3 regions of the Bradyrhizobium sp. S3.2.6 genome follow, and region 2 is predicted to be linked to each of the others. Evidence: predicted binding sites of a transcription regulator. Region 2 holds the regulator's gene; each other region holds the start of a gene.
What was found. Region 2 encodes PhoB, which activates phosphate uptake and scavenging genes when phosphate is short. Its sites were predicted from a motif close to TGTCATNNANCTGTCAT; they were not measured.

Region 1 (3,271 bases), on a different contig from region 2:
AGGCACACGACGGCCTGCACAGCAATCGGAAGCATGCTGCCTTCGTGCCAGTTCTTCTCAGCCATCAGCCACCCGCGATTTCAACTGCGGATTGTCTGGCTTCGTGGGTTTGGATCGAGTAAACGCCTGTACGCCCAACAGAAAAATGTGATGCGAAATACGGCAATTGCCCTGACATGATAAATGCTTCCTTAACGGACAACGACTGCGCGACGCGTTTCCCAGGCAAACCGGCCCCCTCTGCAACTTCAACGGGACGTCTGCACGACCATGGATAGGGTCGACTGCGTCGTCATCGGAGCCGGCGTGGTCGGGCTCGCGGTGGCCCGGAAGCTGGCCCAGGCCGGGCGCGAGGTGATCGTGCTCGAGGAAGCCGAGGCCATCGGCACCATCACCTCCTCGCGCAACAGCGAGGTGATTCATGCCGGGATCTACTACCGCGCCGGAAGCTGGATGGCGCGCATGTGCGTCAGCGGCAAGCACGCGCTCTACCGCTATTGCGGCGAGCGCGGCATCCCGCACAAGAATTGCGGCAAGCTGATCGTCGCGACCAATGCCAGGGAAACCGAGAAGCTGCAATCGATCAAGGCGCACGCCGAGGCCAACGGCGTACTCGACATGCAGTTGCTCTCGGGCGAAGCCGCGCGCGCGCTGGAGCCGGCGCTGGCCTGCGACGCCGCGCTGCTCTCGCCGTCGACCGGCATCATCGACAGCCATGCCTACATGCTCTCGCTGCGCGGCGAGGCCGAGGCAGCCGGCGCAGCCTTTGCGTTTCACACGCCGCTGATCCGCGCCAAGGCAGAAACCGGAATGATCGAGATCGAAGCCGGCGGCGAAGCGCCGATGACGCTGCAATGCGGCCTGCTCGTCAACGCTGCCGGGCTGTCGGCGACGACCGTGGCGCGGCACATCGACGGCATGCCGATCGACCGGATTCCACCGGCCTATCTCGCCAAGGGAAACTATTTCAGCTGCAACGCGCGCGCGCCGTTCTCGCGCCTGATCTATCCCGTGCCCGAGCCCGGCGGGCTCGGCGTGCATCTCACGTTGGACATGGCAGGACAGGCGCGCTTCGGCCCCGACGTCGAATGGATCGAGACGATCGACTATGAGGTCGATCCGTCGCGCGCCGAGCGCTTCTATCCCGCGATCCGCAAATACTGGCCAACGCTTCCCGACGGCGCGTTGATGCCGAGCTATTCGGGCATCCGCCCGAAGATCGTGCCGCCGGCCGTGGCAACGCAGGATTTCTTGATGCAGGGTCCGCGCGACCATGGCGTCGCGGGTTTGATCAATCTGTTCGGTATCGAATCGCCGGGACTGACATCGTCGCTCGCGATCGCAGACCACGTCGCGGAGCTCGCAGAAATCTAGATCGTTTTCGAGCGACGTGGATATCGGTTCGCGTCAAGCAAACGCGTCCAAGCAAAAGCTGACGCCCGCGCAATTGCGCGGCGGACACCTGACAGCAGGGATGAGCGCAAAGGCTCTCATCCCTGGCTGAAAGGATACGATCAAACTCTACACTGTTACGGGGTTTACTAGTGAAGCGTGTCGCCGGTGTGCTTCAGTCGCTCGATCTGGTCCTTGACCAGCAACTTCCGGCGCTTCAACTCAACAATTTGCAGGTCGTCTGTTGAAAGGTGCACGAGAGCTTCGTGCAATTCGTGTTCGAGAGTTTTGTGCTTCCGTTCCAATTCAACCAGATGTGCCTGAATTGTCATTCGAAACCTCCTCGGTAGGGGTAAACCTTGGATTCGATCCGGGCGACGAAGTCTACATCACCGATTCGTTCTGTCGATGGGTATCCGTCGTCGCACCGTCATTTTTGAAAATTCATATGTAACGAAGCGTGAGTAAGGAACCACGCGGTGAAAAATCCATGATATCAATGTGATTGCGCTACACCGCTGCGAATCGTTCACATATCTTGCGAGAGAGCGGTGCGCGAAGGTCGCAGATCGCTTGCGATCACGCCGCGCAAGGACGATAATTTCCACAGGGCATCCACAGCCTTAATCTCAGCCTATCGGTTTTCGGCCACCGCAAACATGACCAATGAAGACGAGCGTGAGCTCGAAGCCGAGCTCACCCGGTTGCAGCAGGAACACCGAGATCTCGATGCGGCGATCGATGCACTGCATCAATCGCCCGCCCCCGACCTGTTGCGGTTACAGCGGTTGAAGAAACGCAAGCTGTTGTTGCGCGACCGTATCGCCTTCATCGAAGACCAGATCACGCCCGACATCATCGCCTGACCCGCGAGCAGTCGCGGGTCGCCGCGCATGAATCCGCTTGACTCAAAAAGAACAAAAGAGGAACATTAGTCCCGCCGCCGACGCCCCCCAGGAAACGTCCAGGGAAACGCCCAAGGACAACCCGCAAGGACACCGCAGATGTCAGTCCCCACCCTTCTCGACAACAGCCATTATGAACAGGCCTGCGATCAGGCGATCGCGATGTGCGACGGCAATCTGCGCAGCACCATCAAGGCGCTGATCATGGCCAACGAATATCTCGAAGCCGAGCTGGAAGAATTGAAGGCGGCGATTTCGGCCGGCTGCATTCCCGAGACCTCGCGCAGCAAGATGCGGAGCAAAAGTAGCGCCGCTTGAGCTCAACACTGGAGCAACGCCATGTCGGACGTGACCTACTACGTTGCAATGCCCTTCCTGATCGATGCCGACGGATCGCCTGTCGCGGGCGCCGCCGAGGAATGCCAGAGCTCGACAGCCGCACTGCGGCGCGCCGAGGCGCTGGCGCATGGTGCCGGCCATATCGGCGCGGTCGCATTCAGCCGCAGCGGCGATCCCATGACCGGCGAATTCGGTGACGCTACGCTGCTGTGCAAATTCGGCAACGTGCCGGAAGATCTCGCCACGCTCTAAGTCAGCTGCTGACAAGCCTGATTCCGCGGCTCGTGCCGCCGGTGCGCCTTGCGCACATACATGGCAGCGTCGGCTTCCTCCAGCGCGCGGACCGCATCGGACTGCGCACCGAGCAGCGCGACACCGGCGGAGGCGCCGGCGCTCACCTGCTGGCCGCGAAAGACGAACGACAAATCGTCGATCGCCTGCTCGAAGATAACAGCCTTCGCCTTGGCATCGGTCTCGCTGAGATTCCACAACAGCAGGGCAAACTCGTCACCGCCGAGACGGCCGACCACGTCGGAGGCGCGGATCTGCCGTGTCAGCGTCGCGGCGATCACCTTCAGCACCTCGTCGCCGGCGCCATGACCGAAGGAATCGTTGATCGGCTTCAACCGGTCGAC
Region 2 (3,271 bases):
CCTTCGGCATCCGTCTCTATGAGAAGATCTCGAAATCCGAGATGGATGACCGCGTCGAGAAAGCGCTGCGCGGCGGCGCGCTGTGGAACGAGGTCAAGGACAAGCTCAACGCCTCCGGCCTGTCGCTCTCCGGCGGCCAGCAGCAGCGCCTCTGCATCGCCCGCACGGTTGCGGTGCGGCCCGAGGTGATCCTGTTCGACGAGCCCTGCTCGGCGCTCGACCCGATCTCGACCGCCAAGGTCGAGGAGCTGATCCAGGAGCTGTCCGAGAACTACACGATCGCGATCGTGACCCACAACATGCAGCAGGCCGCCCGCGTCTCCGACAAGACCGCCTTCATGTATCTCGGCGAGCTGATAGAGTTCGACGACACCAGCAAGATATTCACATCGCCGACCGACCGGCGCACGCAGGATTACATCACCGGCCGGTTCGGCTGAGGAGACGGCACATGGGTTCTGAACATACCGCAAAGGCCTTCGACACCGACCTCCAGGAGCTCACGCGCCTGGTCGCCGAGATGGGCGGCATCGCCGAGCGCATGATCGTCGATTCCGTCGATGCGCTGATCCGCCGCGACGTCGCGCTCGGCCAGCGCGTCGTCGCCATCGACGCCGAGCTCGACACGCTGCAGAAGAAGATCGAGGAGCGCGCCGTGCTCACGATCGCGCGCCGCCAGCCGATGGCGGTGGATCTGCGCGAGATCGTCGGCGCCATGCGCGTCGCGACCGATCTCGAGCGCATCGGCGACCTCGCCAAGAACATGGGCAAGCGCGTCGCGGCGCTGGAGACGGATTTCCATCCGCTCAAGCTGTTCCGCGGCCTCGAGCACATGACCGACCTCGTGCAGCAGCAGGTCAAGTCAGTGCTGGACGCCTATGCCGCGCACGATCTGCCGGCGGCGATGGCGGTGTGGAAGGGCGACGAGGAAGTCGACGCCATCTGCACCTCGCTGTTCCGTGAGCTCCTCACCTACATGATGGAGGATCCGCGCAACATCTCGTTCTGCATCCATCTGATGTTCTGCGCCAAGAACATCGAGCGGATCGGCGACCACGCCACCAACATTGCCGAGACCGTGTTCTACATGATCGAAGGCCAAGCGATCACCGACAAGCGGCCGAAGGGCGACATGACGACCTTCGCCACCACGGTCCCGAACACCTGATTACGCAAGGAGCGACGACCCGATGGGCGCACGCATTATGGTGGTTGAGGACGAGGAAGCTCTGACCGAGCTTCTCCGCTACAACCTCGAAGGCGACGGCTATGACGTCGAGACGGTAATGCGCGGCGACGACGCCGACACCCGCCTCAAGGAGCACATCCCCGATCTGATCGTGCTTGACTGGATGCTGCCGGGGCTATCAGGCATCGAGCTGTGTCGGCGGTTGCGTGCGCGATCCGACACCAAGCAGCTGCCGATCATCATGCTCACCGCGCGTGGCGAGGAGAGCGAGCGGGTGCGGGGCCTGGCGACCGGCGCTGACGACTATATCGTCAAGCCGTTCTCGGTGCCCGAGCTCCTGGCGCGCGTGAAAGGCCTGCTCCGGCGTGCAAGTCCGGAGCGGCTCGCAACCGTGCTGGCGTTCGGCGACATCGAGCTCGACCGCGAAAAGCGCCGCGTGGCGCGCTCGGGCCGGCCGATCGATCTCGGCCCGACCGAGTATCGCCTGCTGGAGTTCTTCCTGGAGCATCCCGGCCGCGTGTTCTCGCGCGAGCAGTTGCTCGACAGCGTCTGGGGCCGCGACATCTACATCGATGAGCGCACCGTCGATGTGCATATCGGCCGCCTGCGCAAGCTGCTCAATCTCGGCCGCGAGCAGGACCCGATCCGCACCGTCCGCGGCGCCGGCTACGCGCTGGACGATCGGTTCGCGAAGGCCGAGCAGGCCTGAAACGGCCTGAGCAGACCTCAACAAAAAAGCGCGCCAAAGGCGCGCCGATCCTTCTCCCGATCGTTCCGGCCCGTGCGCAATTGCGCACCAGGCCGCGACGACGTCGTTTGGAGCTGAGCTTACCGCGCCGGCTTCGCCGGGGCCCGCCTGCGATCCGCTGCCGGCTGATACGCGACCCGCGAGTGCTGGGCGCAATAGGGCAGGCCGGAGAGCGCTTTGCCGCCGCAGAAGAAGAAATCCGGGCTCGAGGGATCGCCGACCGGCCAGTGGCAGGTCGCCTCGTTCAATTCGAGGAGCGACAGCCGCTGGCTCATCGGTACCACGTTGTCGTAGGTGACCGGTTCAGCCTCGACCTCGACCTCGAAAGCCTGCGCCAGCGCGGTATTGCCGCGTGCGATGGGCCTGCTCACCCGCATCATGTGCGGCGCTGGACGCGCCTTGCGCGGCCGCGGAGCTGCCGAAGACGGGCTCTTGGCGCGGCCCGACAAGCCGAGCCGGTGAACCTTGCCGATCACGGCGTTACGGGTGACATTCCCAAGCTCAGCGGCGATCTGGCTGGCCGAAAGTCCGGCCTCCCAGAGCTTTTTCAGCTGTTCGACGCGATCGTCGGACCAGGTCAAAACCGTCATTGCACCCTTTCCTTCGCCGCGCGCCTGCCATCCTGGGGGCCGCACAACGAATGCCTAAGCCTCGAAAAATCCGTGCCGCCAGAATCCCTTAAGGCTCGCCGGGCGCAATGATACGCCCGAACGTTTACGCCGGTACATGAGGACTTTTGGGATCAGAACCGCTGCACGAGATGTCGTATCTGACAAGCCAGACGCTACAATATGGCGTGACTCACGCGCAAGAGTCCGCCGACTCGCTTCCACATGTTCCGTGGCCAAAACCCGCAAATTCGGCACCGCAAGACTACGGAATCTGGGTTTCGCGGGGCTTTCCGGGCGGCATTGACACCAATGGTGCCAAGCATAAGATAGTGATGCGTGCCGCCCTTAAAAGGCGGCACGTTTCGTTTTCCGGACCAATGATGCGCTGCGCAACGCAGTTTCAGGCCGTCCGAAACATCCAAAGAGACCATCATGGCTAACAGCGCAGCGCCGCACTTGCTCCCCGTTTTCGCCAGAACCGACATCGGTTTTGAGCGCGGTGAAGGCGTCTGGTTGATCGCAACCAATGGCGATCGCTATCTCGATTTCACCTCGGGCGTGGCGGTGAATGCGCTCGGCCATGCCCATCCCGCGCTGGTCAAGGCGCTGCAGGAGCAGGCCACAAAACTCTGGCACATGTCGAACCTGTTCCAGAGCCCGGACGGCGAGAAGCTCGCCGCGCGTCTCTGCAACGAGAGTTTTGCGGACTTCGTGTTCTTCTGC
Region 3 (3,271 bases), on a different contig from region 2:
ACGATCGAGAGCGTGTGGAGGTGCTTGTTGCTCTCCTCCTCGTTCTTGAAGCGCAGCTCCTCTTCGAGCAGGCGGCTGCGCTCCCGGAGCTCGACGATGTCGTGGTCGAGACCGTCGAGCCGCTGGGCGAGCTTGCCGGCCTGGATGCGCAAGCCGGGCGACAGATGATCGGTGTTCTTCTGGTCGAGCCGATGGAACAGCACGCGCAGGCCGGTGAGCTGGCGGTGCAGCCGCACGCAGGTCCGGCGCAACCTTCCGAGCGTGCGGCGCATCTCCGGCTTGGCGTCGTCGGCGAGAATGCGTTCCTCGATGCCGTCGATCTCCTGGCCGAGCTTGTCGGCCATGCGATCGAGCGTGTCGGCGACCTCGTCGACGATCTTCTCCAGGAGATGGGCGACATTGTCGACGCGATAACCGCCTTCGAGGACGCGCCGCGTCGCATCCGCCGAGCACAGCGCCTGATGGCGGCCCGAGACCAAGAGATGCTCGGTCATTGCGAAGCGCAGGAACGCGGTCTCTTCCGTAGCAGCATCGATGTCGCGGACGAGATCGGAGAACACGCCGTAGACGCAATGGTCGATGACGTGAAGCTGCTGGAACGTGTCGCTCGACAACAGAAGATCGCGCGCCAGGGGCGGCAGCTGTGATGTCGCGATCCACGGCCGCACGCGACCATCTGTCAAATTGAAATGCAGCCAGAGCCGGCCATCACGGCTGAACTCGATCGGCTGGTCGATCGGCAGCGCCTCGGCGCTGCCGTCACCATGCAAACGAAACGCCCACACCAGTCCAGGAATGACAGGCGCGACATCCGATGTCGCGCTGACAAGCTTTGCCGGCTCGGCCATGCTGACCCCAAATCATTGCAGCCCATGCCCGGGGGCCGTTACTGGCCTCCTCCGGGTCCTCCGGTGCAGTCAATTACGCCAGTGTTACAGTTTGATGATGGCGCGCCGCCCTACTCCGCCGCCAACCCCGTCGCAGCCTCAGTCTCCGCTTCCTTGATGTAATCGTGCACCACGCGGCCGAACGGCAGCGTCAGGTCGGCGATGTAGTGATGCGCGCCGATACAGCGGCGGACCGGAAAATCCGCGACCGGGGCGTTGACGTGCGGCACCAAATGCAGCCGGCCGGGACCCATCCAGGAGCCCTTCGGCACGATGTCGATCAGGTTGATGGCGACGAGCTGACAGACCTCGAGATTTCCGTCGACGCCCGGGATCATCTTCAGATTGATCTGCGTCTTCGACAGCGTGGCGCGGGTAAGATCGCCGTTGCCGGCCATGCTCTCGTGCTTGTAGCCCATCGTGCCCATGGCGACGAGCTGGCCGGCATATTCAAGCGTGCCCGTCAGCGTGTCCTTGACGATCTCGAGTTTTGGATGGGCGTACTTCTTGGGAAAGCCCCAGATCTCGCGGCCGGCCGCGATCGGCGGATCATCGTCGAGATACATCTGCGAGACGAAGTTGACCTCCTCGCCGTGCAGCCGCGCTGGAATCACGAGGCCGGACTCGGTGTAGCTGCCGAAGCCGGAGGAGTCCGGCATCTTGATCCATTCGTAGTGCACGATCGGCTGGTCGATCGGCTCCAGCGGCTCAGGCAGGCCGGCACGGATCAGGTCCGGATCGGTCTCGTAGGTGATGACGAGGAATTCGCGGTTGACGAAGCGGTACGGCCCGGCCGGATAGCTCGGCCCGGCGGCCGGCATGGACGGAAGCCTCAGCAAATCTTCCCTGCGCATCGCTGTCTCCTCTGGTGATGCTGTGATGTCCGGCAAGTTCCGACTTTACCCAAATTGCTAGCCGCCGTCATTGACTGCGGTGTGACGATTTCCGTCAGCCGCACGACCTCCTGCCATTCCCGCCCCAACTGACCTGCATGCAAAGGATGCATCGGCCGGCTTTGTCATCACGCCGTCACCACCGGCCGCAATCGTCCAATGAAGGCAGGAGGCATCATCATGGACGCCCGGACGTCGCAGGCGACACAGACGTCGCAACAGACACATCAGACCCGCCAGCCGCCCGCACGGGGCTGGCGGCCGGAGCGCTGCGACCGCGTCGCGCTGGTCCTGCAGGGCGGCGGCGCGCTCGGTGCCTACCAGGCCGGCGTCTACCAGGCGCTGCACGAGGCCAGCATCGAGCCCGACTGGGTCACCGGCGTCTCGATCGGCGCGATCAACTCGGCGATCATCGCCGGCAACAGGCCGGAGAAGCGGCTCGATGCGCTGCGCGTGTTCTGGGAGCGCATCACCAATCGCAAGATCTGGCACTACACGCCCGACGGCGACATTTTCCGCCAGTGGCGCAACCTCTATAGCTCCTGGATGACGTCCGCGATGGGCCAGCCGGGCTTCTTCACCCCGCACCAGGTCAATCCCTGGTTCAGCGCCGTCGGCGCCAGAACAGCGACGAGCTATTACGACACGGCGGCACTCAAGGCGACCTTGCTGGAGCTGGTCGACTTCGACCTCATCAACGAGAAGAAGATCCGCTTCGCGGTCGGCGCGGTCAACGTGCTCTCGGGCAACTTCATCTATTTCGACAACGCCCATGACGAGATCGAGCCGGAGCACATCATGGCGTCCGGCGCGCTGCCTCCGGCGCTGCCGATGGTGCGGATCGGCACCGATCATTTCTGGGACGGCGGCATCGTCTCCAACACGCCGCTGCAGCATCTGCTCGACCAGGAGGACGCGCTCAATTCGCTGGTGTTCCAGGTCGACCTGTTCAGCGCGCGCGGCGTGCTGCCGCGCTCGATCCAGGATGTGATGGCCCGCCACAAGGACATCATGTATTCCTCGCGCACCCGCCACAATACCGACGTCTACCGCCGCACGCATAATCTCAAGGTGCTGCTCTACAAGGCGCTCGCGAAGATTCCGGACGAGCAATTGTCCGACGAGGATCGCAGCCTCAAGACGAGCCTGCGCAACATGCCGGAGATCGCGATCCTGCATTTGATCTACCAGCAGAAGGCCTATGAAGGCGACGCCAAGGACCACGAATTCTCTGGCACCTCGATGCGCGAGCACTGGACGAGCGGGTACGAGGACACCAAGCGCACCCTGAAGCGCCGCGACTGGATCAAGATGCCAGACGAAGGCATGGGGCTCGTGGTGCACGACGTGCACCGGGAGACGGAGAGCGCGTCGTAGTCCTATTCTCCTCGTCATTGCGAGCCTGATCGAGCGTGGAACGAGAGCTGCCTCCCATCGTCATTGCGAGCGCAGCGAAGCAATCCAGAGTCTTTCCTCGGAGACAGTCTGGAT

Region 1: ABID58_RS08315 (YdcH family protein) is a predicted target of PhoB. The motif match lies at 1,810-1,826, and genes of this name have one in related genera.
Region 3: ABID58_RS19710 (acetoacetate decarboxylase) is a predicted target of PhoB. The motif match lies at 1,904-1,920, and genes of this name have one in related genera.

The regions. Positions count from the first base shown of each region.
Region 1 covers NZ_JBEPOS010000003.1:120,075-123,345, forward strand. The annotation lists gene ABID58_RS08305 (sensor domain-containing protein) at 1-65, opposite strand, end outside; gene ABID58_RS08310 (NAD(P)/FAD-dependent oxidoreductase) at 271-1,374, shown strand; gene ABID58_RS08315 (YdcH family protein) at 1,542-1,724, opposite strand; gene ABID58_RS08320 (YdcH family protein) at 2,052-2,258, shown strand; gene ABID58_RS08325 (hypothetical protein) at 2,397-2,615, shown strand; gene ABID58_RS08330 (hypothetical protein) at 2,637-2,888, shown strand; partial or broken gene ABID58_RS08335 (GGDEF domain-containing protein) at 2,890-3,271, opposite strand, start outside.
Region 2 covers NZ_JBEPOS010000001.1:715,531-718,801, forward strand. The annotation lists gene pstB (phosphate ABC transporter ATP-binding protein PstB) at 1-440, shown strand, start outside; gene phoU (phosphate signaling complex protein PhoU) at 452-1,168, shown strand; gene phoB (phosphate regulon transcriptional regulator PhoB) at 1,191-1,898, shown strand; gene ABID58_RS03320 (GcrA family cell cycle regulator) at 2,018-2,527, opposite strand; gene ABID58_RS03325 (aspartate aminotransferase family protein) at 2,981-3,271, shown strand, end outside.
Region 3 covers NZ_JBEPOS010000010.1:175,497-178,767, reverse strand. The annotation lists gene ABID58_RS19715 (transporter) at 1-848, opposite strand, end outside; gene ABID58_RS19710 (acetoacetate decarboxylase) at 959-1,741, opposite strand; gene ABID58_RS19705 (patatin-like phospholipase family protein) at 1,961-3,157, shown strand.